4 regions of the Hydrogenophaga electricum genome follow, and region 1 is predicted to be linked to each of the others. Evidence: predicted binding sites of a transcription regulator. Region 1 holds the regulator's gene; each other region holds the start of a gene.
The links. Region 1 encodes sigma-54, which starts transcription at its own class of promoters, with help from an activator protein. Its sites were predicted from a motif close to TGGCANGNAANCTGCTTT; they were not measured.

Region 1 (7,528 bases):
GGGCTCCGTCTCGCCCTTGAGGCAGCGGCTCATGAACTGTTTGCGCTCATCGCCCTTGAGGTCGGTTTCCCCCGCGCTCTGGTTGCAACGGGTCATCCGCGCCTGCTGCCCGGTGGGCGCCTTGTCCGGCGGGGTTGGGGCCTGGGCCGACGCCATGGTGGCGCACAAGGTCAACAGAATCAGCAGCGGTTTCATGGGGTTCCTTGCAAACGGTGCGTGGACGGGGCCCGCCAGCGCGGGTGGCGCAACGATAGCGCAGCCGCAGCCCTGTCGGCGCACAGGGTCGGCGCGCCCGCCTAAAATTCCGCCCCTATGCTGAAAATCAAACAAGAACTGCTGGCCGGGCTGGCCCAGGCCCTGGAACAGCTGTCGCCGGGTGCCGGCGAGAAGGCCGCCTTCGAATCGCCCAAGGTGGCGGCACATGGTGACTTCGCCGTGACCGCGGCCATGCAACTGGCCAAGCCGCTCAAGGCCAACCCGCGCCAGGTGGGCGAGCAGCTCAAGACCGCGTTGCTGGCTCAGCCGGTGTACCAGCAGTGGGTGGCCGAGATCGATATCGCCGGCCCGGGGTTCATCAACATCCGCCTCCAGCCGGCAGCGAAGCAGCAGATCGTGCGCGAGGTGCTGGAGGCTGGCACGGGTTTCGGCGTGCAGCCGGCCAACGGCCAGCGCCTGATGGTCGAGTTCGTGTCGGCCAACCCCACCGGCCCGCTGCACGTGGGCCACGGCAGACAGGCCGCGCTGGGCGACGCGATCTGCAACCTCTACAGCACCCAGGGCTGGGCGGTGCACCGCGAGTTCTATTACAACGACGCGGGCGTGCAGATCGGCACGCTGGCGACCAGCACCCAGCTGCGTGCCAAGGGCTTCAAGCCCGGTGACGAACAGTGGCCCGAGGCCGCCTACAACGGCGACTACATCCAGGACATCGCCAACGACTTCCTGGCAAAGAAGACGGTGCACGCCGATGACCGCGAATTCACCGCCAGCGGTGACGTCGACGATGCCGACAACATCCGCCAGTTTGCCGTCGCCTACCTGCGCAACGAGCAGGACAAGGATCTGCAGGCTTTCCAGGTCAAGTTCGACCACTACTACCTCGAATCCAGCCTCTACACCAGCGGCCGCGTCGAGGCCACGGTGAACCGGCTCATCGCCAACGGCAAGACCTACGAGCAGGACGGCGCGCTGTGGCTCAAGTCGACCGACTACGGCGACGACAAGGACCGCGTCATGCGCAAGGGCGATGGCACGTACACCTACTTCGTGCCCGATGTGGCCTACCACATCGCCAAGTGGGAGCGCGGCTTCACCAAGGTCATCAACATCCAGGGCACCGACCATCACGGCACCATCGCCCGCGTGCGCGCCGGCCTGCAGGCCGCCGAGGTGGGCATCCCGCAGGGCTACCCCGACTACGTGCTGCACACCATGGTGCGCGTGGTGCGCAACGGCGAAGAGGTCAAGATCAGCAAGCGCGCCGGCAGCTACGTCACGCTGCGCGACCTGATCGAGTGGACCAGCAAGGATGCCGTGCGCTTCTTCCTGCTCAGCCGCAAGCCCGACACCGAATACACCTTCGACGTCGATCTGGCGGTGCAGAAGAACAACGACAACCCGGTCTACTACGTGCAGTACGCGCACGCGCGCATCTGCTCGGTGCTCGCGGCCTGGGGCGGTGACAGGGCCGCTCTCCAGGACACCGACCTGTCGGCGCTGGAGGGGCCGCAGGCCCAGGCACTGATGCTGCTGCTGGCCCGGTACCCGGCCATGCTCACGGCCGCAGCGGCCGATTTCGCTCCGCACGATGTGACCTTCTATCTGCGCGAACTGGCGGCGGCCTACCACAGCTACTACGACGCCGAGCGCATCCTGGTCGATGACGAAGCCGTGAAAAAGGCCCGCCTGGCGCTGGTCGCGGCGACCGCCCAGGTGCTGCACAATGGCCTGGCGGTGCTGGGTGTGGACGCACCGCAAAAAATGTAAGGCACGAGTTCCGGATGAAACATTCTCCCCGGCCGCAGCGTGGCGGCACCCTGATCGGTTTTGTGGTGGGCGTTCTGGTCGGTCTGGCCATCGCCCTGGCCGTGGCGATGTACGTCACGCGCGTGCCGGTGCCCTTTGTGGACCGGGGCGTTTCCCGCTCGGCGGCGCAGGACGCGGCCGAGGCCGAGCGCAACAAGGGCTGGAACCCGAACGCCGGCCTCGCCAGCAAGGCCCCGCTGCCTGCGGCGGCGCCGGCGCCCGAATCGGGCGATCCCGCCGTGACGGCACCGGGCGTTGCCCCCGCTGCTGCGCCTGCTGCACCCGCCAGCTCGGCCGACCCGATCGGTGACCTGGTGCAGTCGCGCCTGGGCTCGCCGGCGCCCGCAGCCCCTGGCACGGTGACGGTCACCGTCACGCGCGACACCTCGGCACCAGCGTCCGCAGCCACCGTGGGCGGTGCCGAGCCTTTTGTCTACTTTGTGCAGGCGGGGGCTTTCCGCAGTCCCGAGGAAGCCGAGTCACAGCGTGCGCGTCTGGCCATGATGGGGTTTGCCGCCAACATCACCGAGCGCGAACAGGCCGGGCGACCGGTGTTCCGGGTCCGTGTGGGACCGTTCCAGCAGAAGGTGCCGGCCGACGCGACCCGCGAGCAGCTCGAGTCCGGCGGGGTGGAGGCGGCGCTGGTGCGCGTGCCGCGCTGACACCCCGCGTCCGCGGGAACTTTGCCGCGGCGCCGGCCACCAACCCGCTCATCACAGGAGTCCTTACATGCAACGTCGTCAGTTTTCCGCTTCCCTGCTGGCCTCCGGCGCGGGCGCCGTATCCGGTGCCTTGTGGTCCCCGCTGGCGCAGGCCCAGGTCGGGGGCTTCAAGGAAGGCAACGAATACCAGCGCCTGGGCCGCCCCGCGCCGGTGGATGCCCCGAACGGGCAGGTGGAGGTGATCGAGTTCTTCGCCTACACCTGCGTGCACTGCTTCAACTTCGAGCCCATCTTCAGCGCCTGGATTCAGAAGAAACCGGCCCACGTGACCGTGCGTCGTATGCCTGTCGCGTTCAGCGAAGCCTTTGTGCCGCTGCAGCGGCTGTTCTACGCACTCGAAGCGATGGGCCAGCTCGATGCCTTGCACGAAAAGGTTTTCAAGGCCATCCACGTCGAGCGGCAACGCCTGACCACCGCCGAGACCATCACCGCCTGGGTCGGCAAGCAAGGGCTGGACACCGCCAAGTTCACCGAGAACTACAACGCGTTTTCGGTGGCGGGCAAGGCGCGGCGCGCGGCCCAGATGCAGGAAGCCTATCTGGTGGAGGCCACCCCGTCGCTGGGGATTGGAGGACGTTTCTACGTCCCGGGTCAAGGTCCCAAGACCCTGCAGGTGGCCGACGCACTGATCGCCGATCTGCGCAAGGGCTGACCGGGTTTGGGTCACCTGGTGGCGGGGCCGGTCAAAGGCCCCGCAATTTGTTCGGCCATGCGCGCCGAACGCCGGCCGGTGAAGGCTACAATGAATGCAAGTTTCGTGCCCTCACCTGCCATGCCCGTGCTTCAAAACCCCCGCTTCCCGATCCGCTCCCTGTTGCTGGCCTTGGCCTGCGCGTTGCCCGTGGGCGCCGTGCATGCGGAGTTGGCCGACAAGGACAAGCCGTTGAACATCGAGGCCGACAGCCTGCGCTATGAAGATGCTAAGCAACTGAGCGTGTTCACCGGCAAGGTGGTGGCCACCAAGGGCACGATCATCATGCGCGGTGCGCGCATGGAGGTGCGCCAGGACCCGCAGGGCAACCAGTTCGGTCTGCTCGTCGGGGGACCGAATGCCTTGGCTTTCTTCCGGCAGAAACGCGAAGGCGTGGACGAATGGATCGAGGGTGAGGGCGAGCGCATCGAATACGAAAGCGCCTCCGAAACCGTGGTGTTCACCGGCAAGGCGGTGATGCGCCGTTACCGGGGCACCCAGCTCAACGACGAGAGCTCGGGCACCCAGATTACCTACAGCAGCGCCACCGAGGTCTACACCGTCAAGGGCGGCGCTGCCGCCACCGCGTCCAATCCTTCCGGCCGTGTGCGGGCCATGCTGACCCCGATCCCGGACGAGCAGGCGAAGCCGGCACCCGCCACAGCGCCCGCCCAACTGCGGTCCACCAACACCCTTCCCGAGCAGAAGCAGTGACGGCGGCGGAGGCCCCGGCGCCGATGGCGGTCCGCAGCCGGCTGGAAGCACGCGGCTTGCGCAAGGCCTATGGCAGCCGCAAGGTGGTCAAGAACGTCTCGCTCTCGGTCGACAAGGGCGAGGTGGTCGGTCTGCTGGGCCCCAATGGCGCGGGCAAGACCACATCGTTCTACATGATCGTGGGCCTGCTGCGGGCCGACGGTGGCGAAATCGAACTCGACGGCATGCGCATCGAGCGCCTGCCCATCCACCGGCGGGCCCGCCTGGGCCTGGGCTATTTGCCGCAGGAAGCCTCGATTTTTCGCAAGCTCACGGTGGCGCAGAACGTGCGCGCGGTGCTGGAGCTGCAGCACGATGTGAACGGCGAGCCGCTGTCGGCGGTCGATATCAACGACCGTCTCGACGAACTGCTCAAGGAATTGCGGGTCGACCACTTGCGCGATTCGCCCGCACCGGCGCTCTCGGGTGGGGAGCGTCGCCGCGTGGAAATCGCGCGTGCGCTGGCCACCCGGCCGCGCTTCATCCTGCTGGACGAACCCTTTGCCGGTATCGACCCGATCGCCGTGCTCGAAATCCAGCAGATCATCGCTTTCCTCAAGGACAAGGGCATCGGTGTCCTGATCACCGACCACAACGTGCGCGAAACCTTGGGCATCTGCGACCACGCCTACATCATCAGCGATGGCCAGGTGCTGGCCAGCGGGACCACGGCCGAGATCGTCGAGAACGCCGACGTGCGTCGGGTGTATCTCGGCGAACACTTCCGGATGTGAGGCCAGCATGCGGATGACCGGACCTGGCGGACAGCTTCCGACGGGCATGCGCCCGGCATGGCGTGATGCGGAGCGGGCGGCGGCATGAAACAGTCGCTCTCCCTGCGGGTTTCGCAGCACCTGGCCCTGACGCCGCAACTGCAGCAGTCGATCCGGTTGCTGCAGCTGTCCACGCTCGAAATGGCGCAGGAAGTCGAGCAGATGCTCGACGAGAACCCTTTCCTGGAGCGCACGGAAGAAAGCGCCGAGCGCGAGGAGTTTGGCCTGTCGGCCACCGACGCACCGGTCAGCGCGGGCGAACAGCTCAGCGAGTCGGGGAGCGGTGCGGATGATGGCGCCGCCGCTTCGGCGGGCGAGCGCCTGTCCGCCTCGGATGAAAGCGCCCCGGCCGACGACCTGGAAGGCCGGCTCGACGGCTCGGCCCCCGTGGAAGAAAGCTGGGAAGGCGACGGCACGGTCGAAATCGCGCCCGATGACAGCGAATGGGGCGGTGACGCGCCGCCGCGCAACGGCGCGTCGGACGACGACGAAACCGCCAGCGCGGCCGAGCTGGCGCGCAGCCTGATCAGCCTGCAGGACCACCTGCACGAACAGGCGCGCATGCTGCGCATCGGGGACGACGACGCGGCCGCGCTGTTCTTCCTCATCGAATCGCTGAACGATGACGGCTATCTGGATGGCGATCTGGGTGATCTGGCCCGCGCGTGGTGGCGCCTGGCCCATCCCGACACCGGTTTGCCGTCGCTTGAAGAGGCCGAGGAGGCCGAAGAGCAACTGCGCATCGCGCTGGGCTGGCTGCAGGCGATGGAGCCCGCTGGTGTGGGGGCGCGCGATCTGGCCGAATGCCTGCGGCTGCAGATCCAGGAACTGCGCAACACCCCGGCAGCCCGCATCGCGCTGGCGATCTGCCAGCAACCGCTGGAGCTGGTGGCCAAGCGTGACATCAAGCGCCTGTGTGCGCTCACGGGGGCGGACGACGAGACGGTGCGCGCCGCCCTGGGCCTGATTGCCGGGCTTGAACCCAAGCCGGGGCGGCGCTTTGTCGACGTGGAGCGCAACATCGTCGTGCCCGACGTGATCGTGCTGCGTGCCGGGCGCGGCTTCAAGGTGGTGCTCAATCCCGACGTCATGCCCCGCCTGCGCGTGCACGATGTGTACGCCAACGCGCTGCGGGGCCAGCGCGGAGGGCGCGACAGCGAAGGCGGCCACGCGGCGATGCAGCAGCGCCTGCAGGAAGCGCGCTGGTTCATCAAGAACATCCAGCAACGCTTCGACACCATCCTGCGCGTGTCCAGCGCCATCGTCGAGCGCCAGCGCAATTTCTTCATGCACGGCGAACTGGCCATGCGCCCGCTGGTGCTGCGCGAGATCGCCGACGAACTGGGCCTGCACGAGTCGACCATCAGCCGCGTGACGACGGCCAAGTACATGTCCACGCCGTTCGGCACCTACGAGCTGAAGTACTTCTTCGGTTCTTCGCTGGGCACGGAAACCGGCGGCAACGCGTCGAGCACCGCGGTGCGCGCGCTCATCAAACAGTTCATCTCGGCCGAAGACACCAAAAAACCGCTGTCGGACAACCAGCTCTCGGACATGCTCAAGGAGCAGGGCATCGAGTGCGCGCGCCGCACCGTGGCCAAGTACCGCGAGGCGCTGCGCATCGCCCCGGCCAATCTGCGCAAGGCGCTCTGACAGACCCGAAAAAACGCCGCCCAAAGGGCGGCGTTTTGGCAGGCAGGGCGCTCGGTGCGTGCTCAGGCAGTGCGCGTGCGCAGCGTGGTGGCGGGTGCGCCGCGGCTGGCCAGGCCCCACACCACCTGCCAGGCCATGGCCACGGCGCCAACGATGAACACCACGTCACCGAAGGTGCGCACCCAGCGCAGCGTCTGCAGCAGCGGCTGCTGCAGGAAGGCTTCGCTGCGGGCGTACCACAGGCCCTCGCTGACACTGGCGTGGAACTGCAGGATGCCGATGGGCAGCAGGCTGGTGGCGATCATCAGCACCAGGCCGACGTTGAGGCCCCAGAACGCGGTTGGCATCAGGACGGGGCTGAAAACGAACTGCGGGCGAAGGTAACGCAGCACCAGCAGTGTGAAGCCCAGTGCCAGGAAGCCGTACACCCCGAACAGGGCGGCGTGTGCATGCACCGGTGTGGTGTTCAGACCCTGCACGTAGTACAGCGAGATGGGCGGGTTGATCATGAAGCCGAAGACGCCCGCGCCCAGCATGTTCCAGAAGGCCACGGCCACGAAGCACATCAGGGGCCAGCGCAGGTTGTCCATCCAGGGCGCACGGGTCTTCAGGCGCCAGTTGTCCCAGGCTTCGTGGCCCAGCACGATCAGCGGCACCACTTCCAGCGCGCTGAAGGCCGCCCCCACCGCCATCACCGGCGTGGTGGTGCCCGCGAAGTACAGGTGGTGGAAGGTGCCCGGAATGCCGCCCAGCAGGAACAGCGAGGCCGAAGCCAGGCTGGCGGTGGTGGCCATGGGGCGCGAGACCAGGCCCATGCTGCTGAAGACGAAGGCCAGCGCCACGGTGGCGAAGACCTCGAAGAAACCTTCGACCCACAGGTGCACCACCCACCAGCGCCAGTACTCCATCAC
Region 2 (7,528 bases), on a different contig from region 1:
CAGCTCGGCGACGGGAAGCGCGCCAGCGGCACGCGGTGGTGGGTGGGCACCAGGCCGAAGCGGCTTTCGACCCAGCCCTTGAGCACGGCGCCGGCCTGGCTGCCGGTGTCGATGCCCCAGCCCTGCAGCAGCCGGCGCCAGCTGCTGCGCCAGCGGCGGCGTTCGGCCGCGCCGAGCGTGGCGGCCTCGGCGGGGGCCGGGGCACGCAGGCCGAAGGCGATGTCCAGGTAGTGCACGAAAACCTCGGCGGCGGCGGGCAGGTCGGGTGAACGCTCCATCAGCTGGAACAGGCCGGGGTGGGTTTCGCGCACCCCGGCGATGGCCAGGGCCACGGGGTGCGCGTTGAACGCGGCGCTGGCCAGCACCGGCGCCGGCACGCCCACCAGGTTGGTGGTGTACCAGCGGTGGGGCTGGGCCTGTTCCGCGTCCATGACCACCGGCGGGTCACTCAGACGGGGCGGTTCTCGTTCGGGTTGCGCACTGGGCCCATGAGCTGCAGGCCCTCTTCGTAGGTGATGGTGTCGAAGGTGACGTCGAACTTCAGCGCGGCGTTGGCAACGGCGTCGAGCTTGCCGGCAGTGTCCTTCTTCTTGAGCTCGGCCTTTTCCAGGTAGAGCAGTTCCAGCATCTCGTTGTAGACCGTGTTTTCCAGGATGGGCAGCACGTAGAACATCGCGCCCTTGTAGGGCACCTGGTACTTCTTGCTCAGGTCGATGTTGTCGCAGTAGAGGAAGTATTTGCCGCCGGCGCTGAGCGTGTCGCCCAGGGCTTCGGCCACGTCCTTGAGCGATTCGAAGGACAGCAGCCAGCCGCAGAAGAACGGGAGCTTGTCGTCGCCGCGCGTGGCGATGGCCATCACCTGGTCGCAGGTGAGTTCGGGCGGGCGGGCCTCGTCGGCGAGCTTGGCGGCAAAGCGCAGCGCGAGTTCGCCCCGGAAGCCGAAGCGGCCGGCCACGTGGGTCGGGGCCTTGAGCACGGGGTTGAGCAGACGGCCTTCGGCTTCGAGGCGGGCGAAAGCGGTTTCATCGATCTCATTGAGCACGGTCGAGTCGGTCATGGCGGTTCCTGAGCGGGGTTGAGGGCGGCCGGATGGCCGGTGTCCTGGAAGCGCCTGTCTGCAATGAACGTACCACCCGCCCGCTGCGCCCGCAGGGGCTGCAAACCCGACACAAACGGCGCCGGCCCCGTGCCGTTTGCGACGCAGGGCGCGGGCTTTGTCGGATTCGGAACAAAGCCCGCGTGTGGCTGGCCCTGCAGTGCGGAGAGCCTTGATTTCACTGGGAAATCGGCAGGAATGGCCCTGTGAAGAAGGGCCGCGGACGTGGGCGAAAAGCATGGCACGGAAGCTGCGATGGACGGGCTGCGCGGACACAAGTCCGGCCGATGCGTGATCCGATAAGAAGACCTATAGGCACGTCAGGCTGACCTGGTCGCGGAGTTTCGCAACCTTGGTTTCAACCCTTCCTTTCTTGGAGTACTGACATGGCTAAGCTTCGTCAAATCGCCTTCTACGGCAAAGGTGGCATCGGCAAATCCACCACCTCGCAAAACACCCTGGCCGCCCTCGCCGAAATGGGCCAGAAGATCCTCATCGTCGGCTGCGACCCCAAAGCCGACTCGACCCGCCTGATCCTGCACGCCAAGGCGCAGGACACCATCCTCTCGCTGGCCGCTGAAGCCGGTTCGGTAGAGGATCTGGAGCTGGAAGACGTGATGAAGATCGGCTACCGCGACATCCGTTGCGTGGAATCCGGTGGCCCGGAACCGGGCGTGGGCTGCGCCGGCCGCGGCGTGATCACCTCGATCAATTTCCTGGAAGAAAACGGCGCCTACGAAGGCGTGGACTACGTGTCCTACGACGTGCTGGGTGACGTGGTGTGCGGCGGCTTCGCCATGCCCATCCGCGAAAACAAGGCGCAGGAAATCTACATCGTGATGTCCGGCGAGATGATGGCCATGTACGCCGCCAACAACATCTCCAAGGGCATCCTGAAGTACGCCAACAGCGGTGGCGTGCGTCTGGGCGGCCTGGTCTGCAACGAGCGCCAGACCGACAAGGAATACGAACTGGCCGATTCCCTGGCCGGCATGCTGGGCAGCCGCCTGATCCACTTCGTGCCGCGCGACAACATCGTGCAGCACGCCGAACTGCGCCGCATGACCGTTCTGGAGTACGCGCCGGAATCCAAGCAGGCCCAGGAGTACCGCACCCTGGCCCAGAAGGTCCACGGCAACGCCGGCAACGGCACCATCCCCACCCCCATCACCATGGACCAGCTGGAAGACCTGCTGATGGAGCACGGGATCATGAAGACCATCGACGAGTCGCAGGTCGGCAAGACCGCCGCCGAACTGGCCGCTGCCTGAGTTTTCCGAGCGCCGCGCCCGCCGAACCCACAGGCCGGTGCGGCGCGGCCCCAGACCCCACCATCCAATGGAGTGACCCATGACCGCCACCGTTGAAGAGCGCAAGGCCGCCAACAAGGCCCTGATCGAAGAAGTGCTCAAGGCCTATCCCGAGAAGATGGCCAAGCGCCGAGCCAAGCACCTGAACCTCTACGAAGAGGGCAAGCCCGATTGCGGCGTGAAGTCCAACATCAAGTCGCTGCCCGGCGTGATGACCATCCGCGGCTGCGCCTACGCCGGCTCCAAGGGCGTGGTCTGGGGCCCGATCAAGGACATGGTGCACATCTCGCACGGCCCGGTGGGCTGCGGCCAGTACAGCTGGGCGGCGCGCCGCAATTACTACATCGGCCAGACCGGGGTGGACTCCTTCGTGACGATGCAGTTCACCTCCGACTTCCAGGAAAAAGACATCGTCTTCGGCGGCGACAAGAAGCTGGACAAGATCATCGACGAGATCCAGGAACTGTTCCCGCTGAACAAGGGCATCTCGATCCAGTCGGAGTGCCCGATCGGCCTGATCGGCGACGACATCGAAGCGGTGTCGAAGAAGAAGAGCAAGGAGTACGAAGGCAAGACCATCGTGCCCGTGCGCTGCGAAGGCTTCCGCGGCGTCAGCCAGTCGCTGGGCCACCACCTGGCCAACGACGCGATCCGCGACTGGGTGTTCGACAAGACCGACCCGAACAAGCGCCCCGACTTCGTTTCCACCCCGTACGACGTGGCCATCATCGGCGACTACAACATCGGCGGCGACGCCTGGTCCAGCCGCATCCTGCTCGAAGAAATGGGCCTGCGCGTGATCGCGCAATGGTCCGGCGACGGCACCATCGCCGAGCTGGAGAACACGCCCAAGGCCAAGCTCAACGTGCTGCACTGCTACCGCTCGATGAACTACATCAGCCGGCACATGGAAGAGAAGTACGGCATTCCCTGGTGCGAGTACAACTTCTTCGGCCCGACCCAGATCGAGAAGAGCCTGCGCGAAATCGCCAGCCATTTCGACGACGCCATCAAGGCCAAGACCGAAGCCGTGATCGCCAAGTACAAGCCGCTGATGCAGGCCGTCATCGACAAGTACAAGCCCCGCCTGCAAGGCAAGAAGGTGATGCTGTACGTGGGCGGCCTTCGTCCGCGCCACGTGATCGGCGCCTACGAAGACCTGGGCATGGAAGTGGTCGGCACCGGCTACGAGTTCGGTCACAACGACGACTACCAGCGCACCACGCACTACATCAAGGACTCGACGCTGATCTACGACGACGTGACCGGCTACGAGTTCGAGCACTTCGTCGACAAGGTCAAGCCCGACCTGATCGGCTCGGGCATCAAGGAAAAGTACGTGTTCCAGAAGATGGGCGTGCCCTTCCGCCAGATGCACAGCTGGGACTACAGCGGCCCCTACCACGGCTACGACGGCTTCGCCATCTTCGCCCGTGACATGGACATGGCGATCAGCTCGCCGATCTGGAGCCTGACCAAGGCGCCCTGGAAGAACTGACACCCCACCGTTTTCAAGGAGAGCGTCATGCCCCAATCCGCCGACAAGATCCTCGACCACGAACTGCTGTTCCGTGAGCCCGAGTACCAGGAACTGTTCAAGAACAAGAAGGAGCAGTTCGAATACAACCACAGCGACGAAAAGGTCGGTCAGGTCATCGAATGGACCAAGACCGAGGACTACAAGGCCAAGAACTTCGCCCGCGAAGCGCTGACCGTCAACCCGGCCAAGGCCTGCCAGCCGCTGGGCGCCGTCTACGTCGCCAACGGCTTCCACAAGACCCTGAGCTTCGTGCACGGTTCGCAGGGTTGCGTGGCCTACTACCGCTCGCACTTCTCGCGCCACTTCAAGGAGCCGACGTCCTGCGTGTCCTCGTCCATGACGGAAGACGCAGCCGTGTTCGGCGGCTTGAACAACATGGTCGACGGCCTGGCCAACGCCTACAACCTGTACAAGCCCGACATGATCGCGGTCAGCACCACCTGCATGGCCGAGGTGATCGGTGACGACCTGAACGCCTTCATCAAGACGTCCAAGGAAAAGGGCTCGGTCCCCGCCGAGTTCGACGTGCCGTTCGCCCACACCCCGGCTTTCGTCGGCAGCCACATCACCGGCTACGACAACGCGCTGGTGGGCGTGCTGCAGCATTTCTGGGACGGCAAGGCCGGCACCACCGAGGCGCTGACCCGCGTGCCCGACGACAGCATCAACTTCATCGCCGGCTTCGATGGTTTTGTCGTCGGCAACATGAAGGAAATCCGCCGCATCTTCGACCTGTTCGGCGTCAAGGTGAACGTGCTGTGCGACCCGTCGGGCTCGTGGAGCACGCCCACCGACGGTGAGTTCCGCATGTACGAAGGCGGCACGACCAAGGAAGAGGTGATCGCTGGCCTGCACGCCAAGGCGACCATCGTGTTCCAGGAATACTGCTGCGAGAAGACCAGCAAGTACCTGGTTGAAAAAGGCCAGGAAGTGGTGGCGCTCAATGCCCCGGTGGGCGTGGCCGGCACCGATGCGTTCGTGATGGCCATCAGCCGCCTGACCGGCAAGCCGGTGCCGGCCGAACTGGAGCGCGAGCGCGGTCTGCTGGTGGACGCCATGGCCGACAGCCAGGCCCACCTGCACGGCAAGCGCTACGCCCTGTACGGCGATCCGGACCAGATGCTGGGCTACACGCAGTTCCTGCTGGAGCTGGGCGCCGAGCCGGCCCACGTGCTGGCCACCAATGGCAACGACGCCTGGGCTGCCAAGGTGCAGGCGGTGTTCGACAGCTCGCCCTACGGTGCCGGCTGCAAGGTTTACCCCAAGCGCGACCTGTGGCACCTGCGGTCGCTGCTGTTCACGGAACCGGTGGACTTCCTGATCGGCAACACCTACGGCAAGTACCTGGAGCGCGATACCGGCACGCCGCTGGTGCGCCTGGTGTTCCCGATCTTCGACCGCCACCACTACCACCGCTTCCCGACCTGGGGCTACGAAGGCGGCATGCGCCTGCTGGTCAACCTGCTCGACGAGTTCTTCGAAACCCTGGACGCGAACACCATCGTCACGGGCAAGACCGACTACTCGTACGACATCATTCGTTGAATGTGTCCCCCCGCGCCGCGCTGCGCGCGTCACCCCCCCAGGGGGCGATGCGTGTGGCCCGGCGGATCCGGTTCCCCCGCATCCTTGCCTTGTCAATGCCTTGTTGCCTGGAGATGGTCATGGACGTCGCTCACGAAGCAGAGGATCCGATCTCGACAGCCATGCCTTGGTACGTGCGGCTGTGGCGCTGGATGTGCAACGGGCGTGATGAGATCAACTGGGAGTTCGACACATGGACACCACCCTGGTGAAACACACGCGGGACGGTCGCGCGGTCGAGGTGACCGGCGGCTGGATCTGTCTGGCCGGTGCGCCCGAGGCCGACCGGCTGGTGCCGGTGACCGAGCACCCCAACCGGCAGGCGATCCTGGCGGCGGTGCCGGACGCCACGCACATGGCGGGCCGCCTGCCGCTGACCTCTGCCGAGGCGTCGGTGGCGCGGGCGGCGCTGATGGCCGCGCAAGCGGCCTTCGACGCCAGCCCGGCGGGCATCGCCCAGCGCCTGCGCCAGGCGCTGTGGGACAAGGTAGCTGCCGAGGGGGTGGAATGAACGGGCGCGGTCTGGAGCGGGCGCCGTGATCCATGTCGTGTCCATCGGGCCGGCGCAAGACCACGCCACGGCCTGGTTCGCCTACGACGACGCCGACTTTGCGCGCAAGGTGGCCGCCACCGACCCGCTGGCCGCGTGGGAAATCCACGATGTCGCGACGGTGGCCGAGCTGCTGGCCGATCAGGGGCACGACACGGTGGACGCCGCCGCGCAGGCCGCCTGTCCGGCCCTGTGCGCACTGGGTGCGCGCTACGGCTGGGAACACCCGCTGTACCGCGCCGACCACCTGCTGGGCCGGGGCGTGCTCAGCGAGGAACCGGTCAGCGTGCGCTCCGCGTTCGAAGCGGCGCTGCAGGCCCGGCCGGGCACGCACCGCCTCTACGGGACGGACACCGAAGCGGTGGGCGCGTTTGAAGGGGCCGACCCCTGGCTGTGTGCCCCCGCGCACTGGCGCGCCCGGCATGCGCTGCACCAGCAACTGCTGGCGCTGGACGTGCTGGCCGACAACCTGTGACGGGACGGCGCCCATGCTTCACCGCCTGCAAAGCGACATCCTGATCCACAGCGGCCAGGCCATCGAGACGCTGCTGCAGCCGATGCAGGCCGAGCACGAACTGTTCGACAGCACGGCCACGCTCAACGCGGTTGAAGCCCACCTGCTGGTGATGGCGCAGACCCTGGCGCACCTGGCGCCGCCGCTGGTGTTGCGCCTGGACCGCATCGACTGGCAGGGCTGGGGGCGTTTGCAGCGGCTGCTGGAAAGCGACGACCCCACCCGGCAGGAAGCCGTCTGGTACGGCGTGCGTGCCCTGGTGCCCGCCACGCTGGCGCTGGTGGCCGACCTGCGGCGGCGCGAGCCGGGCTGGTTCGGCCTGCATGTCTGAAGGTGCCCCGCCGTGGACCGTGTCGGCGGGCCGATGCGGGCCCGCGGGGTTGGCATTTTTTCTTCTCCACGAGGAACCTCATGGAATCCGTTGAAGCCTTTCTGGCGCACGCCATCCGCATCGAACAGGAGGCGGCGCTGCGCTTCGGCCAATTGGCCGATGCCATGACCACCCAGGGCAACCGCGAGGTGGGACGCCTGTTCCGGCAACTGGCGAACTATTCCTTGCTGCACCTGGCCGACGCGCGCGAGCGTGCCGGTTACCGCGAACTGCCGCCGCTGCGTCCCGAGGACTACACCTGGCCCGACATCGAGAGCCCCGAGGCCGCAGCGATCTGGGCGGCCGACCCGATGCTGGGGCGCGAGCAGGCGCTGCAGGTGGCACTGGCCGCCGAACAGAGTGGGCTGGATTACTACAGCGATGTCATGCAGCAGACCGTCGACCTCGAGCTGCGGGCGCTGGCCCAGGAGTTCGCCGACGAAGAGGCGGGGCACGTGGCCGAACTCCAGCGCTGGATTGCCCTGCACCAGGCGGGCCAACCTCTGCCCACGGATGTTTAGCAACAAGCGCCAAAGCGCTGAACACGCCGCGCACGCCGCGCAC
Region 3 (7,528 bases), on a different contig from region 1:
GCGACGATGTGCAGCCAGGTGCCGCCGGCCGGTTGCAGGCCCTGCATGGCGCGCAGGTAACCGGGGTGGCCGTGCACCAGGGCCGAAGGCAGCAAGCCCTGGCGCAGCAGGGTCTGCGGGCCATACAGGTCGGCCATCACCGCGTTGAGCAGGCGGGCGCGCTGTTGCACGCCGGCTTCGATCCGGGCCCATTCCTCGGTGCTCACGAGCATGGGGAACAGGTCCAGCGCCCAGGGCCGTTGCAGGCCGCTGGCGTCGGCGTAGACGTTGTAGGTGACGCCGTTGTCGCGGATCTGGCGCTGCAGGTTGTCGGCGCGGCGGTTCAGGTCCGCCAGGCCGTCGGTCCCGACATGGCCGAAAAAGTCGTCCCAGTCGGGCACCAGGGCGCCAGCCGGATCGCGCATCTCGTCGAGATGCCCGGGGCTGGCGGCCAGGGCGAGGGACAGCGCCCATTCACCGGGGTGGGCGGGGCTGGTGTCTTCAAAAAGGGAATGGGGCGCTTCAGGGCTCACGGCACCGGAGTATGCCCGCGGAACCCGGGTGGGCGGCGGGGTAGGGGTGTTCGGTGGGGGTGGGCCCTGTTGCATCCTTCACGGTCCGGCGGCGCGTGCGCCTCAGGTTCGCAGGTCCAGCGTGAACGGGAATTCACGGCTGGATTGTGGATCGGTGGCCGACAACTTGCCCGGGGTGTGGCCCATCTGGAAGAAGCGTGCCAGGCGGCGGCTTTCGGCCTCGTAGGCGTTCACCGGGAAGGTGTCGTAGTTGCGTCCGCCCGGGTGCGTGACGTGGTACTGGCAGCCGCCGAGCGATTTCTGCATCCAGTTGTCGACGATGTCGAAGGTCAGCGGGGCGTGCACGCCGATGCTCGGGTGCAGCGCGCTGGGCGGGTTCCAGGCCTTGTAGCGCACACCCGCCACCATTTCACCGGCGGTGCCGGTCGGCTGCAGCGGCAGGGCGCGGCCGTTGCAGGTGATCACGTAGCGGCTGTCGTTGTAGCCCGAGACCTTGACTTCGAGCCGTTCCAGCGACGAGTCCACGTAGCGCACGGTGCCGCCGACGGCGCCTTCTTCGCCCATCACGTGCCAGGGTTCCAGCGCGTTGCGCAGCGTGAGTTCGATGCCACGGGCGGCCACCTGGCCCACCAGCGGGAAGCGGAACTCGAAATGCGGTTCGAACCACGCCCGGTCGAACTGGTAGCCGAAGTCGGCCAGCTCGGCGAGCACGTCTTCGAAGTCCATGCGCACGAAGGTTGGCAGCAGGAAACGGTCGTGCAGCTCGGTGCCCCAGCGGGCCAGGCGGCCGGTCCAGGGCTGCTGCCAGAAGCGCGCGACGAGGGCGCGCAGCAGCAGTTGCTGCGCGATGCTCATGCGGGCGTGCGGTGGCATTTCAAAGGCGCGCAGTTCCAGCAGGCCCAGGCGCCCGGTGGACGAGTCGGGCGAGAACAGCTTGTCGATGCAGAACTCGCTGCGGTGCGTGTTGCCGGTGACGTCGACCAGGATGTTGCGCAGCGTGCGGTCGACCAGCCAGGGCGGCATGTCCTGGCCGTAGACGGCGCGGTTCTTTTCGATCTGGTTGAGCGCGATTTCCAGCTCGTAGAGCTGGTCGTTGCGCGCCTCGTCGACGCGCGGGGCCTGGCTGGTCGGGCCGATGAACAGGCCCGAGAACAGGTACGACAGCGAGGGGTGGTTGTGCCAGTACGCGATCAGCGAGCCCAGCAGTTCGGGTTTGCGCAGGAAGGGCGAGTCGGCCGGGGTGGCGCCACCGAGCACGAAGTGGTTGCCGCCGCCGGTGCCGGTGTGGCGGCCGTCGGTCATGAATTTCTCGGCGCACAGGCGCGTCTGGTAGGCCGCGTCGTAGAGGAATTCGGTGCGTTCGACCAGTTCGTCGAAACTGCTGCTGGGGTGGATGTTGACCTCGATCACGCCCGGGTCGGGGGTGACCTGCAGCATCTTCAGACGCGGATCGCGCGGCGGCGGGTAGCCTTCGAGCACCACCTTCATGTCCAGCCGTTCGGCGGTCGCTTCGATGGCGGCCAGCAGGTCGAGGTAGTCCTCCAGGCGGGGCAGCGGGGGCATGAACACGTACAGATGCTGGCTCTTGCCGCCGCTGTGCGTTTCGGCCTTGGGGCCGTTGGCGCGCTGCGGGTCGCGGGCTTCCACGCACAGCGCGGTGCGGGTGAGCCAGGCGGCCGATTCGCCGCGCTGCGGGAAGCGGGCCGACAGGGCCTGGGCCGGCGCTGCGCCCGGCAGGGGCTGGCCGGGGCGCAGGCCCAGGGCGGCGGCTTCGCCGTCCTCGAACCAGTCGGTGCCCTGCAGCGAAACGGTGCCACCCTCGGCAAAACCACCGCCCACGGTGTGCGGGTGCACCTGGTGGCGCAGGGCCGTGCCCGAAGGCAGCGGGTCGCGTGCGGAATGCGGGTCCTGCTCGATGTGATAGGGGTAATCGCCCTTGGAGACCCAGGGCAGCGAGTCCAGCGGCAGGCGGTAGCCCATGGGCGAGTCGCCCGGGATCAGGTACATGCGCTCGTCGCGGAAGAACCAGGGCCCGGTCGACCAGACGGTGCCGGCGACGCGGTGGAACTGGCTCTTGCCGTTGCTGGAGAGGGTGCCGTGGCCCGATGCCTGCAGCGGCAGCACGTAGCCGACCACGGCTTCCAGGCCCTGGTCGAAGACGCGGCGCAGGCGCACACGCTCCAGCTCGTCGTCGAGCTTGCTGTTGAACGGGTCGACGTTGACCGGCAGGCGGCGCTCGCGCCAGAGGTAGTACCAGGTGTCCTCGTAGCCCGGGGTGATGTACTGGGTCGACAGCCCCAGCCGGCGTGCCAGTGCCTGCGTGAAGCGGCGGGCGTCGTCGTCGGTGTAGTGGGCGTCGTCGCGCTCGTCGGCCAGCAGCGCCGGGTTGAACCAGCACGGCTCACCGTCGGCGCGCCAGAACACCGACAGCGCCCAGCGCGGCAACTGTTCGCCCGGGTACCACTTGCCCTGGCCCATGTGCACGAAGCCGCCGTCGCCATAGCGCTCGCGCAGGCGGCCCAGCAGTTCGGTGGCGTAGCCGCGTTTGGTCGGGCCGAGTGCGTCGGTGTTCCATTCGGCCGCGTCGCGGTCGCTGGTGGCCACGTAGGTGGGTTCGCCGCCCTGGGTCAGGCGCACGTCGTGCTGCATCAGATCGGCGTCGACCTGCGCGCCGAGCTTGAGCACGTCGGCCCACTGGTCTTCGGTGTAGGGCTTGGTCACGCGTGGCGATTCGTAAACACGCGTCACGCCCATGTGGTGCTCGAACTCGACCTCGCACTTGTCCATCGCGCCTTCCACCGGCGCGGCGCTGGAGGGCGTCGGCGTGCAGGCCAGCGGGATGTGGCCTTCGCCGGCGAGCAGGCCGGAGGTGGGATCGAGGCCGATCCAGCCGGCACCGGGCAGGAAGACTTCGCACCAGGCGTGCAGGTCGGTGAAATCGACTTCGGGGCCGCTGGGGCCGTCGATGGCCTTGACGTCGGGGGCGAGCTGGATCAGGTAGCCCGAGACGAAGCGCGCGGCCAGGCCCAGGTGGCGCAGCAGTTGCACCAGCAGCCAGCCGGAATCGCGGCAGGAGCCGCTCTTGAGCGTGAGGGTCTCTTCGGGCGTTTGCACGCCCGGCTCCATGCGGATGGTGTAGGCGATGTCGCGCTGCAGGCGCTGGTTGATCGCCACCAGGAAGTCGATCGTGCGCTGCTCGTTGCGGTCGGTTTCGTCCAGGTACCGCTTGAGCAGCGGCGTGAGCGGCGCGGCCGCAAGGTAGGGTGCCAGTTCCTGCTTCTGCGCCTCGTCGTAGGTGAACGGGAAGGTTTCGGCGCGCGGTTCGAGGAAGAAATCGAACGGGTTGTAGACCGCCATTTCGACCACGAGGTCGATGGTGACCTTGAATTCGGTGGTGGGTTCGGGGAAGACCAGGCGGGCCTGGTAGTTGGCGAAGGGGTCCTGCTGCCAGTTGATGAAGTGGTTACCGGGCTCGATCTTCTGCGAGTACGACAGCACCTTGGTGCGGCTGTGGGGGGCGGGGCGCAGACGCACGACCTGCGGGCCGAGTTTGACCAGGCGGTCGTACCGATAATGGGTGATGTGGCTCAGGGCAACGTGGATGGCCATGCTCGGGCTTTCAACAGGGAGAACAACGATGACACCGCAGAATTTCCGGAGGCTGCCACGGTGCTTACGCACCCTAGCAAGTCCCGCGCCATCATCGCATGCCGGCGTGACAGCCGGGCGTGTTACCTGCCGGTCGAGATGGCCGACCCTGCACTAGGGGCCGGCCTTGCGGTGGATGGCCGTCTGGCCCCTGGCCGCGCTGGCGGGGGTGCTGGGTGTCTGGGTCCAGCTTCAGCAGGCGTCGCTGAACCCGGTCGGAATCTGGGCCGCGGCGGCGCTGGGTGGCGTGTTGGGGCTGGCCGCGTTGCGCGGCTGGGCGCGTGTGCCGGTGCGCCGGTATCGCCGCCAGGTGCTGATCGTGGTGAGCATGATCGCCGCCGCGGCGCTCGCGTTCGGCTGGACCGGGTGGCGGGCGCTGGCGCAGGAAGCGCAGCGGCTCGATCCGTCCCTGCAGGGACAGGATATTCGGGTCACGGGGCAGATCGAAGGGCTGCCACAGCGCGGTGAGCGCGGGCCGCGCTTCGTGCTGCTGGTCGAGTCGGCCACGCCTGCCGGGGATGCCCGCGCATTGGTGCTGCCCGAGCGCCTGCTGCTGACCTGGTACCCGACGGAGCCGGTGCCGGCGCCCGATCTGCGCGTCGGCGACCGCTGGCGCCTGACGGTGCGGCTGCGCAGCCCGCACGGGGCGGCCAACCCCCATGGGTTCGACCGCGAGCGCTGGTTGTGGGAACGCGGCATCGGGGCCACGGGGTACGTGCGCACCGGCGCCCGGGTCGAAGCGCCGCAGCCCTTGCCTGGCGGCGCGTGGCACCCGGTGGCTGTGGCCCGGCAGGCGGTGGCCGGGCGCATCGCAGACGCCGTGCCCGACCCGCGCCGCGCGGGGGTGCTGGCGGCCCTGGTGGTGGGTGAGCAGAGCGCCATCGACCGCAATGACTGGGCCCTGTTCCGGGCCACGGGTGTCGCCCACCTCATGAGCATTTCGGGCCTGCACGTGACGGTGTTTGCCTGGCTGGCGACGCTGTTGATCGGGGCACTCTGGCGCCGCCTGGCGCGCTGGCGTCCCCAGGTGTTGCTGGCGGTGTCGGCGCCGGTGGCCAGTGGCCTCGGCGGCTTGGCGCTGGCCTGGGGGTATGCGGTGTTCTCAGGCTGGGGCGTGCCGGCCCAGCGCACGGTGCTGATGCTGGCGATCGTGGTCGGCCTGCGCCTGCTGGGGCGGCAATGGCCCTGGCCGGTGACCTGGCTGACGGTGATGGTGCTGGTCCTGCTGATGGACCCGATGGCGCTGATGCAGCCGGGTTTCTGGCTGAGCTTCGTGGCGGTGGCCGTGCTTTTTGCCACCGACCCGGCCGGCGGGCGCCGCGCCGGGCCGAACGATGCGAACACCGGGGGCTGGCGCGCGGCTGCCCGGCGGGTGGGGACGCTGGTGCGCGAGCAGGCCGTCATGACGGTGGCGCTCGCCCCGCTGACGCTGCTGCTTTTCGGGCAGTTCTCGGTCGCGGGCCTGCTGGCCAACCTGGTCGCGATTCCGTGGGTGACCCTGCTGGTCACGCCCCTGGCGCTGCTCGGTGTGGGGCTGCCGCCCCTGTGGTCGCTGGCGGCCTGGGGTGTGCAGATCCTCGACCTCTGGCTGCAGTGGCTGGCGGGTTGGTCCTGGGCGGTGGTGTACCGGCCCATGGTGCCCTGGCCCCTGGCGCTGGCGGCTGTGGCCGGTGGCGTGCTGCTGGTGTTGCGCTGGCCGCCCTGGTTGCGCCTGGCGGGTTGCCTGCTGCTGTGGCCGGCGCTGACCTGGGCGCCGGCCCGCCCGGCGCCGGGCGGATTCGAACTGCTGGCGCTGGACGTGGGCCAGGGCGGCGCGGTGCTGGTGCGCACGGCCTCGCACAGCCTGCTCTACGACACCGGGCCGCGTTATTCGCCGGGCAGCGATGCCGGCGACCTGGTCATCCTGCCCACGCTCCGCGCGCTGGGCGAGCAGCCCGAACGGGTGGTGGTCAGCCACGGCGACAGCGATCACGCCGGCGGGGCGGCCTCGCTGGCCCGGGCCTGGCCGGCGGCGCAGTGGCTTTCGTCGGCGGCACCGCATCCGCGCTGCGAAGCCGGCCAGCGCTGGGAATGGGACGGGGTGGTGTTCGAGGTTCTGCACCCGCGGGCTGCGCTCTATGGCGATCCGGCCGGGGGGCGGTCTTTGTCTTCCAACGCGCTGTCCTGTGTGCTGCTCGTGAGCAATGGCCGCCAGGCCGCGCTGCTGGCCGGTGACCTGGATGCCGCGCAGGAAACCCGCCTGGCGCTGGCCCGGCCGTCCTTGCGGGCCGACGTGCTGCTGGCTCCCCACCACGGCAGCCGCAGCTCATCGAGCCCGGTGCTGCTGAACACGCTGCGGCCCGCCTGGGTGCTGGTGCAGGCCGGTTATCGCAACCGGTTCGGGCACCCGGCGCCCGAGGTGCTCGACCGCTACCGGGCCCGGGGCATCCGCTGGGCGGCCACGCCCGAATGCGGCGCCATCACCTGGCGCAGCGACCACCCCGACGGCGTGGCCTGCGAGCGCGCCCGGGCACCCCGCTACTGGCAGTACCGCGCGGAGCCGACCGATCCGGCGGGCGCCACGGCTGTGCCGGAAGGGGACGCGGGTTGAGGCGGTGCGAAGGCGCTGGCGCGCGGTGGCCACGCGCCTGTCCACTTTTCGACGCGAAGGCCCTCGGCATGGGGGTGGTAGCTTGCGGCTGGCCCGGTCCTTGCTATGCTGTGGTCAGGAGAAAAAGCCCATGAGCCGACCGATGTTTGACGAAATGAACGCCTCGCCCAGCGAGGTTCGGGCCCACTACCTGAAATACGCTCGGTGGCTGTCGGAACAACCGGAAGAGGTGATGCTCTCCCGGCGCGAAGAGGCGGAAATGATCTTCCGCCGCGTCGGCATCACCTTTGCCGTGTACGGAGCCAAGGACGAAGACGGCTCCGGCACGGAACGCCTGATTCCCTTCGACCTGATTCCGCGTGTGATTCCCGCGCACGAATGGCGGCGCATGGAAGAGGGCCTGGTCCAGCGCGTCACGGCGCTCAACCGTTTCATCCACGACGTCTACCACGACCAGGAAATCATCAAGGCCGGCATCATCCCGGCCGACCAGATTTTCCAGAACGCGCAGTTCCGCCCCGAGATGATGGGCGTGGACGTGCCCCAGCAGATCTATTCCCACATCTCCGGTATCGACATCGTGCGCGCGCCGGTGCCCGGCGGTGACGGCACCGAGGCCGAGTACTACGTGCTCGAAGACAACCTGCGCGTGCCCTCGGGCGTTTCTTACATGCTCGAAGACCGCAAGATGATGATGCGGCTGTTCCCCGAGCTGTTCACCGAAAACCGCGTGGCGCCCGTGGCGCACTACCCCGACCTGCTGCTCGAAACACTGCGC
Region 4 (7,528 bases), on a different contig from region 1:
CGGTGCCAGGATCCCTACGCACCCGGAGACGCACAAACGTCACCAACGGCCTTCACCGAGTTGCTCAGCCAGGGTATGGCCACTTCACTCGTGCTCAACAGCCTCAACCGCAGTCTGGGACAGGACGACGCCTATCCGTTTGCGCTGTCGACACCGGTATTGGAGAAATTGGGGTTTGTGCATGAGGTGGTGAGAAACATCCATCCTGTACCTCTCCCACAAACACCCACCACTCTCCAATAACCAAACTTGCTCTCAAAAGAGCGTAAGCTTCTCTCACCATTTTTTCCAAGAATCTGTGCGCCACGCGTACACAGACTCATCGAAAACACGACTCCCATAGCGCTCGGACAAATTAGGCTGGGAATCCAAAATGGAAGACCCGAAACCCACCTGATATGAGCGACCCAGTAACACCTGGAGAATAGTGGGTGCTACGTCAAATTGACTGGCCGTCCGACCCACCGTTCGTGGGGTCAAGGCCTTATCCCATATCACCATTCTATTGCGGCGCGGCGCAGAATTCTGGCTCAGTGCCTCGCGCGCCTGGCTATTCATCATCAGGTGGTCCGACAGCAGCACAATGGTCGAATCATGAATGTTGTCACGAACTATTTGCTCCAGAAAATCGCCCAAAATCTCATCAGTGCATCGCAGCGCATTCAAATGCTCGACATCACCTCGACCGTAACGAACACCCCGAAGCTTACAAGCAGGTGAAGCAAAACCTTCTGGGGGATGACTATCCAGCGTCAATGTAACCAACGCAAACGGAAGATGACTCGATGCCCGAAGCGCTCCGATTTTCTGTCGCACCAAGGGCAAAAGTTCGTCATCATAAATCCCCCATTTTGACAGAGGCGAATTAGGATTTGACAATTTTTCAAGGCCAAAAATCTCCTCAAAATTCATCGTTTCATAATAGCGCCCTTTGCCAGCAAAATCACTGCTCGCCCCTCCCATATAGACACGCCAAAAACCCTGCTTTCCCAAATAATCAGACAAACAGTTATAGCCACCGGCAAATTTACCAAAATCATTTGACTCATTCCTCAACCGATGCGATGAGAGAGGAACACCACATTGCGTTGCAATCATTCCTGCAATAGTCCACTCTGACATTGGGGCCTGTTGAATACCTTCAAAGACAACCCCTTGTGCACTCAAAGCATTCAATTTAGGCATCAAACCAGGAAAGAGACTCTCGTCAAAAAATGCCCACTCCAAAGATTCAGAATAAATGACTATGAGATTTTTCTTTGACCCGCTCAGCCTCTCCGGAACACTGTTAGCAGCAAGAAAATTCGGAAGATCGATATGATCAATTTTATTCATACCCGCAGAGGTTGCCGTCAGAGACACCTCCTCGGTCAATGGGGACATGATACCCCCCATTGCTGCCCCCCCAAAAACCAGAAATAGTTGCATGCCAACCGAAGCAGGCAAAAATTTTGGCAATCTAGCCCTGATCACGCCATAAAAAAATAAACCCAACACCAACACAATAACCGGCACAGCATAGAGAACTTCATCATACGCCGTCAGCAGAATCACATCCTTCCACGAGGCGTTGAGAATATAATAAAGAACAGCTTCATTGAAGCCATTTCCAGTAATGGAATTAATCAGAAAATAAGCAGCCACCCAAATAATATTCAGCGCGAACAGGCCTGCAGCTGTATACCAAAGCCACCTAGAGCCCACAAAAAAGTAGGCGACCAAGAACACCACCGAACAAACACCCGCATGGATCAATGCATACTCAAACAACACCTTCACGCCTCATTTAAACTCCACTTGAAACAGCCGTCCTCCAAAAAAAAAGGCGCCATAAGGCGCCTTTTTTTTTGCAAGGTCAGCTCATCAGCCGCGGCATGTTGCAGGGCGATACTTCTGAGGAATCGTACCGCTACAAACCCATTGACCAACACCCGAGCCAGCAGTAATAGCCGTAGTACCAGTAGCGCCGGCATAAGGAGTCAAAACAATGGTTTGGCCATCGACGTCAGTGGCAATCCCCTGGGCAGTCACAGTGATCACACCAGCAGCGGAGGTCGCCACGCTAGCCACATACTGCGAAACAGCCGTAGAAGACTCGCAGCCATAGCCGTTAGCGCCAGGCAGGGTCGCGGTAGATTGAGCGGTTTCTGTAACAGCCGTACGGCAAGCAGAGGCGGCCAAGATCACTTCGGACACCTTCGCTCGCTTGGTGTAGTCCTGATAGGCCGGCAGCGCCACGGCAGCCAGAATACCGATGATGGCCACCACGATCATCAGTTCGATCAGGGTGAAACCCTGTTGCAGGGAACGCTTCATGGATAACTCCTTGGAGAGGGTTGGAAAGTAGACGGGAGGACTGATGCAGATGCCGTGCCAGCACGAAGTGAGTCTGTTTTTGCGGTCTTTTTCACGCTTCACGCGCGAGGGTGACACTTTGTGACGCTCAGCCGGCTCAAGCAGGGTGACATTTTTTGTCAGCCCTCTTTGCGGAGACCGGTTTTGTCACTCCCGAGGCCTCGGATTGGGCATACGTGCCCAGGCCCCCAGGGGCACAGGACCTCGCCCCTGGGATCCCGCCTGCGCGGGAACGACGGCGCGGTCGGGTGCTGCTGGATGCGATGGGGTAATCAGGAGCCAGAAGCGGAAGGCTCAGGCACACAAGCCCACTTCTGCGCGACTCAAAGCTCAAAGCTCAAAGCTCAAAGCTCAAAGCTCAAAGCTCAAAGCTCAAAGCTCAAAGCTCATGCCGGCCGCCAGCCAGCGGATGTCGTGCCGGGCTTCGCTGTCACCATCAGGCATGGCGTCGAAGCGGGCGATTTCTTCCATGATCAGCCCGGTTTCGGCCGGCTTGGTGTGGGTGATGTAGATTGGGTAGGCGTTGCGGCGGGCGATCTGGTCGAGTTCGGCGGCCAGCGTGCTGGGGGCCAGGTGCAGGCTGCGTCGCGCCAGGTCGCGCTCGCGGTCGCTGAAGGCGGTTTCGATCACGAGCATGGCCACCGGCAGGTCGTTCACCCTCGCCCAGAAAGCGGGGTTGCGTTCGGTGTCGCCACTGAACACCCAGTGCCCTTGCGGCGCTGCCACCGCGTAGCCGACAGCGGGCACGGTGTGCACGGCCGGCAGCGCCTCCACGGTTTTGCCAGCCACGGTGAAAGTCTGCCCGACCTGAATGGGCACGAAGCGCATGAGCGGCGCCTGTGCATTGGGAATGACCGCGAAGTTGGGCCAGATGACGTTGTTGAAGACGTGCGCCTCCAGGGCCGCAATCGTTGCGGGCAGGGCGTGCACCTGCAGCGGCCCCAGTCCGGCGGCCAGGCGGCGCGACGCCACAGCATCGAGCATCAGCGGCAGGCTGGCCACATGGTCCAGGTGCGAGTGCGTGAGCAGCACATGGCGAATGCGCAGCATGTCGTCCAGGGCCAGATCCCCCACGCCCGTGCCGGCGTCAACGAGCACGTCGTCGTCGAGCAGAAATGACGTGGTGCGGCAGCCTTGGGCAATGGCGCCCGAGCATCCGAGAACTTTGACCCTCATCAATCGACCTGTGTATTCCCCCACACACCCGGGCCACATGGCCGGGCGTTCCGGTGTGTTTGTCACCTACTTGGTGACGAACGTCGTGATGCCATCCCAATCCGTGTCGGGAGGGCTGATCCGTGCAGAGGCTACCCGGTCGGCCCAGAGCCGGTAAAGGACTTTTTTCTCGTTCAAGCGCTGCAGGCGTTCCAGGGCCGTTTCACAGGCGATCCAGTCGCGCGCACGCCACGCCTGCTGAAAATCTGACCAGAGTCGAAGTTCTTCCCGCAGCGCGGGGGTGACGGCGTCAGCCACGCACAGTGGGGTCCAGATGTTCACCGCGAGGGCCTTGCCTTTGACACGAACGAAGTCGATGGGTTGCCAGCACAGGCCCTGTACCTGCGCCTGCGTCGCTTCGCTGGCCACGATGGCAACCCCGTACTCGCGCGACAGGCTTTCGAGCCGCGCGGCCAGATTGACCGCATCGCCGATCACGGTGTAGCTGCGGCGCAGGTCCGAGCCCATGTCGCCCACGCACATGGCGCCCGTGTTCAGCCCCACCCCCACGCCGATCAGTGGCAGGCCAGCCTGGGCATGCCGGGCATTGATGTCGTCGATGGCGCGCAGCATGTCCAGCGCGGCTTCGGTGGCGCGCCGCGCATGGTCGGGCATGTCGACCGGCGCCCCCCAGAAGGCCATGACGCAATCGCCCATGTATTTGTCGATCGTGCCCTGGTGGGCCCGGATGACCTGCGACAGGCGGCTGAAGACCCCATTGAGCAGCGCCTGCAGACGCAGCGGGTCCATGCCTTCGGCAATCTGGGTAAAGCCCCGCATGTCGCAGAACATGACCGTCATTTCGCGCGTGCTGGCAGCCATGCTGTAGCTGTCAGGGTCCTTGACCATCTCGTCGACCAGTTCGGGGGGCACGTAGGTACCGAACAGTTGGGCCAGTTCCCGCTTGGCGCGGGTTTCGATGAGGTAGCCGTAGCTCATGTTCAGCGCCACGGCGAAGGCGGCCATCACCAGCGTGGTCGCCAGGGGCAGCACCAGTCCGCTGGCGGTGTAGAACAGCGTATTCAGCGCGACCAGCACCAGCAGCACCGAGACACTGAGCCACGCCGCCCTCGCGGCCGACAGCAGGGGCAACACCACCGCCAGCAGCACGCCCACCAGCAGCAGTTGCACCAACTCGAAGCCGGTGGCGTAGTCGGGCCGGACCTTGAGGTCCCCGTCCAGCAGCGCGCTGAGCAGGTTGGCATGCGTTTCGACGCCGGGGTAGGCCTCGCCCACGGGCGTCACGCGCAAGTCCATGAGACCGGGGGCGGTGGTCCCCAGCAACACGATGCGCCCGCGCAACTCGCCTGGGGCCAGGCGCCCATTGAGCAGGTCCGTGGCCGACACATAGCGGTACGAGCCCCCTTCGGGGCCTCCGCTCCCTCGAAAAGGCACCAAGGCCGCCACCCGCTGGTCGACCGGGATGTCCAGATGCCGACCGTTCTTGACCAGGCGCACGCTCTTGAGCGCCAGGTAGTCGGACGAAAGAAAGCGCTCGGGCGGGAAGCCCGGCATCACCGCTGGCCACTGAAGCAACTGCCGGAACATGGCCAGCGCCAGCGACTCGTAGTAGCGCCCCTGGTAGTCGGCCAGCAAAGGCATGGAGCGCACCACCCCATCGGCATCGGTGATCGCGTTGAAAAACCCCGCGCTCCCTGCCGCGGCCGTCAGCGGCGCGATGTTGGCGCCGTAACCATCCCACTGGGTGAACAGGGCCCTGCGCCCCTGCAACGCCGCAGCATCCATCACCGGGGTCGGCAGGACACCGCTGGTGCGCCCACCACGATCGCTGGTGAAGTAGTAGCCCAGCACGGCGGGCCGGTCGCGCAGGGCCGCTGCCAGACGGGCATCGCGATCCAGTTCGCTGCGCAGTGCTTCCACCTGCTGGGCGAAGCCGGGTTGCTGCGCCAGCGGCCCCTCCGCCAGACGTTGCAACTGCTGCAAGCCGGAGCTCTCGTCGGGCTCCGCAAAAACCGTGTCGAACCCCAGCAGGGCAATGCCTTGCTGCTCGAAGAGCACATCCACCAGCCGTGCGACGCGGTCGCGCGGCCAAGGCCAGCGGCCTTCATCGGCCAGGCTTTTTTCGTCGATGTCGACAATGACGATGCGCTCGTCGAGCGTTTGCGACATGGTCAGCCGCAGCCGGGTGTCATAGAAAATTTCGTCCAGCCGCTGCAGTACCGGCATGGGCAACACCCCGACCACGTGCAGCACCGCCAACAGCAAGGGTATGAACGTGACGCCGATGCGGGCGCCGTGCCGGCGTAGCAGTTGCATGGTTGGCGGGGAAACCGCCACCGGGCGGCGTGCACCCGGCAATGGGGTCAGGACTGGATGAACTGCATCTGCGTACCAGCCAGCTCGATCAGGTCGCCATGGCGCAGCTGGATGGCATCGGTCCCGATCGGGTTGCCGTTGACCGTGGGCTTGGTCGCCCCTTCGACCAGGGCCACCACGTAGCCCTGAGGGCGCCGGGTAATCGCAGCCACCGCCACGCCCGGTTTGCCGATGGTGGTCACCACCTTGACCAGCGGCACTTCACGCCCGGCTGCCGCACCGGACATGACCTTGATCGCGGCATTGCCCACGGGTGCGGGAGACTCCGCGCCGCCCACCACGGCCCCACCCTGGATGACCATGGTCTTTTCGTAGTTGTCCGATGCGCCGTCGTGCACGAACTTGATCTTGTACTTGCCAATTTCGACGGTATCGCCATTTTGCAGTTGCTGCTTCTTGATGGCTTTGCCGTTGACGTAGGTCCCGTTGGTGCTGTTGAGGTCTTCCAGAAACACGTCGGCGCCCGACATCTGCAGCACAGCGTGTTCACCGCTGACCGCGAGGTTGTCAATGACGATGTCGTTGTAGGGACGGCGGCCCAGAGTCGTGCGGTCCTTGGTGAGTTGCACTTCCTTGATGACGACACCATCGATAGAAACGATCATTTTCGGCATGGCCGACTCCTGTGACCCATTCAGTTAATTCTAAAGACCTAGCCATTTCCCAGCATACGCGAAAGCAGGCCACGTCGGACCATCCTGGCCGTCGAATGCACCAGTATGACCGAAATGTTGTCACGCCCCCCCGCTTCGTTGGCCGCCTCGACCAGGGCCCGGCCGCGCTCTTCGAGCGAGCCTGTTTCCAAAAGTATCGCTGCGATGGCGTCATCCGGCACCATGTCGGTGAGACCATCCGAGCAAAACAGGTAGACGTCGTCCACTTCCAGCCGGAATTCGTTGACTTCCAGCAACACTGTGTCTTCGACCCCCAAAGCCCGGGTCACGAGGTTCTTGTGGGTGGCGAATTGCGCCAGTTCGGGCGAAATCAGGCCGGCGTCAATCTGCTCCTGCAACAGCGAATGGTCGCGCGTCAGTTGCTGCAGCGTCTCCCCGCGCAAGCGGTAGCAGCGCGAATCGCCCACATGGCCGATCATGGCCCGGGTGGGCTGGAACACCCCCATCACCAGCGTGGTCCCCATGCCGGCGTACTGCGCCTCCGAGTTGGCGGCATTGAAGATGGACCGGTTGGCATTGTCGGTACAGATTTCCATGGCCCGGCGCAGTTCGCGGGCGGTGGCCTCATGCCCGCCTTCGGCAATCCAGCGGCCCAGTTCGGTACGAATGAACGAAGTGGCCATGGCGCTGGCCACTTCACCCGCGTTGTAGCCCCCCATGCCATCGGCCAGCACCACCACGTGATTGTCGGCGTCGGTGGACACACAATCTTCGTTGTTCTCCCGGACAAGACCCGGATCGGTCTGGCTGTAATAGGCAAAGTTCATGATGACGGCTTTATAGCCGGATATCGGATTCGGTCCGTACCCAGACCTGTGTTTGTACTGCGGTTTGTGTCGGTGACGCTGCTCCCGGCAAGGCTTCCGTTGCCAGGGCATTGCCAGGCTGCTCTGCTGCAGCGGGCGCCTCTGGTGCCACGGAAGCCGCCCAGCGGGCCAGTGCTTCCG

Region 2: nifH (nitrogenase iron protein) is a predicted target of sigma-54. The motif match lies at 1,336-1,353, and genes of this name have one in related genera.
Region 3: QQK43_RS03465 (transglutaminase family protein) is a predicted target of sigma-54. The motif match lies at 4,195-4,212, and genes of this name have one in related genera.
Region 4: QQK43_RS15000 (pilin) is a predicted target of sigma-54. The motif match lies at 2,359-2,376, and genes of this name have one in related genera.

What each region holds. Positions count from the first base shown of each region.
Region 1 is NZ_BSPB01000021.1:25,447-32,974, reverse strand. It holds gene QQK43_RS13355 (PsiF family protein) at 1-195, opposite strand, end outside; gene argS (arginine--tRNA ligase) at 313-1,986, shown strand; gene QQK43_RS13345 (SPOR domain-containing protein) at 2,001-2,687, shown strand; gene QQK43_RS13340 (thiol:disulfide interchange protein DsbA/DsbL) at 2,755-3,399, shown strand; gene lptA (lipopolysaccharide transport periplasmic protein LptA) at 3,520-4,152, shown strand; gene lptB (LPS export ABC transporter ATP-binding protein) at 4,176-4,925, shown strand; gene QQK43_RS13325 (RNA polymerase factor sigma-54) at 5,010-6,617, shown strand; gene QQK43_RS13320 (nitric-oxide reductase large subunit) at 6,680-7,528, opposite strand, start outside.
Region 2 is NZ_BSPB01000020.1:22-7,549, forward strand. It holds partial or broken gene QQK43_RS12825 (NAD(+)--dinitrogen-reductase ADP-D-ribosyltransferase) at 1-431, opposite strand, end outside; gene QQK43_RS12830 (hypothetical protein) at 449-1,057, opposite strand; gene nifH (nitrogenase iron protein) at 1,483-2,367, shown strand; gene nifD (nitrogenase molybdenum-iron protein alpha chain) at 2,447-3,904, shown strand; gene nifK (nitrogenase molybdenum-iron protein subunit beta) at 3,932-5,491, shown strand; gene QQK43_RS12850 (hypothetical protein) at 5,611-5,742, shown strand; gene QQK43_RS12855 (hypothetical protein) at 5,724-6,041, shown strand; gene QQK43_RS12860 (hypothetical protein) at 6,067-6,555, shown strand; gene QQK43_RS12865 (hypothetical protein) at 6,569-6,925, shown strand; gene QQK43_RS12870 (ferritin-like domain-containing protein) at 7,006-7,485, shown strand.
Region 3 is NZ_BSPB01000003.1:172,974-180,501, reverse strand. It holds gene QQK43_RS03470 (circularly permuted type 2 ATP-grasp protein) at 1-512, opposite strand, end outside; gene QQK43_RS03465 (transglutaminase family protein) at 615-4,121, opposite strand; gene QQK43_RS03460 (DNA internalization-related competence protein ComEC/Rec2) at 4,297-6,750, shown strand; gene QQK43_RS03455 (circularly permuted type 2 ATP-grasp protein) at 6,881-7,528, shown strand, end outside.
Region 4 is NZ_BSPB01000027.1:2,492-10,019, forward strand. It holds gene QQK43_RS14990 (zinc-binding metallopeptidase family protein) at 1-243, shown strand, start outside; gene QQK43_RS14995 (sulfatase-like hydrolase/transferase) at 277-1,779, opposite strand; gene QQK43_RS15000 (pilin) at 1,864-2,316, opposite strand; gene QQK43_RS15005 (3',5'-cyclic-nucleotide phosphodiesterase) at 2,728-3,531, opposite strand; gene QQK43_RS15010 (CHASE2 domain-containing protein) at 3,598-5,847, opposite strand; gene QQK43_RS15015 (FHA domain-containing protein) at 5,895-6,521, opposite strand; gene QQK43_RS15020 (Stp1/IreP family PP2C-type Ser/Thr phosphatase) at 6,560-7,348, opposite strand; gene QQK43_RS15025 (CHASE2 domain-containing serine/threonine-protein kinase) at 7,359-7,528, opposite strand, start outside.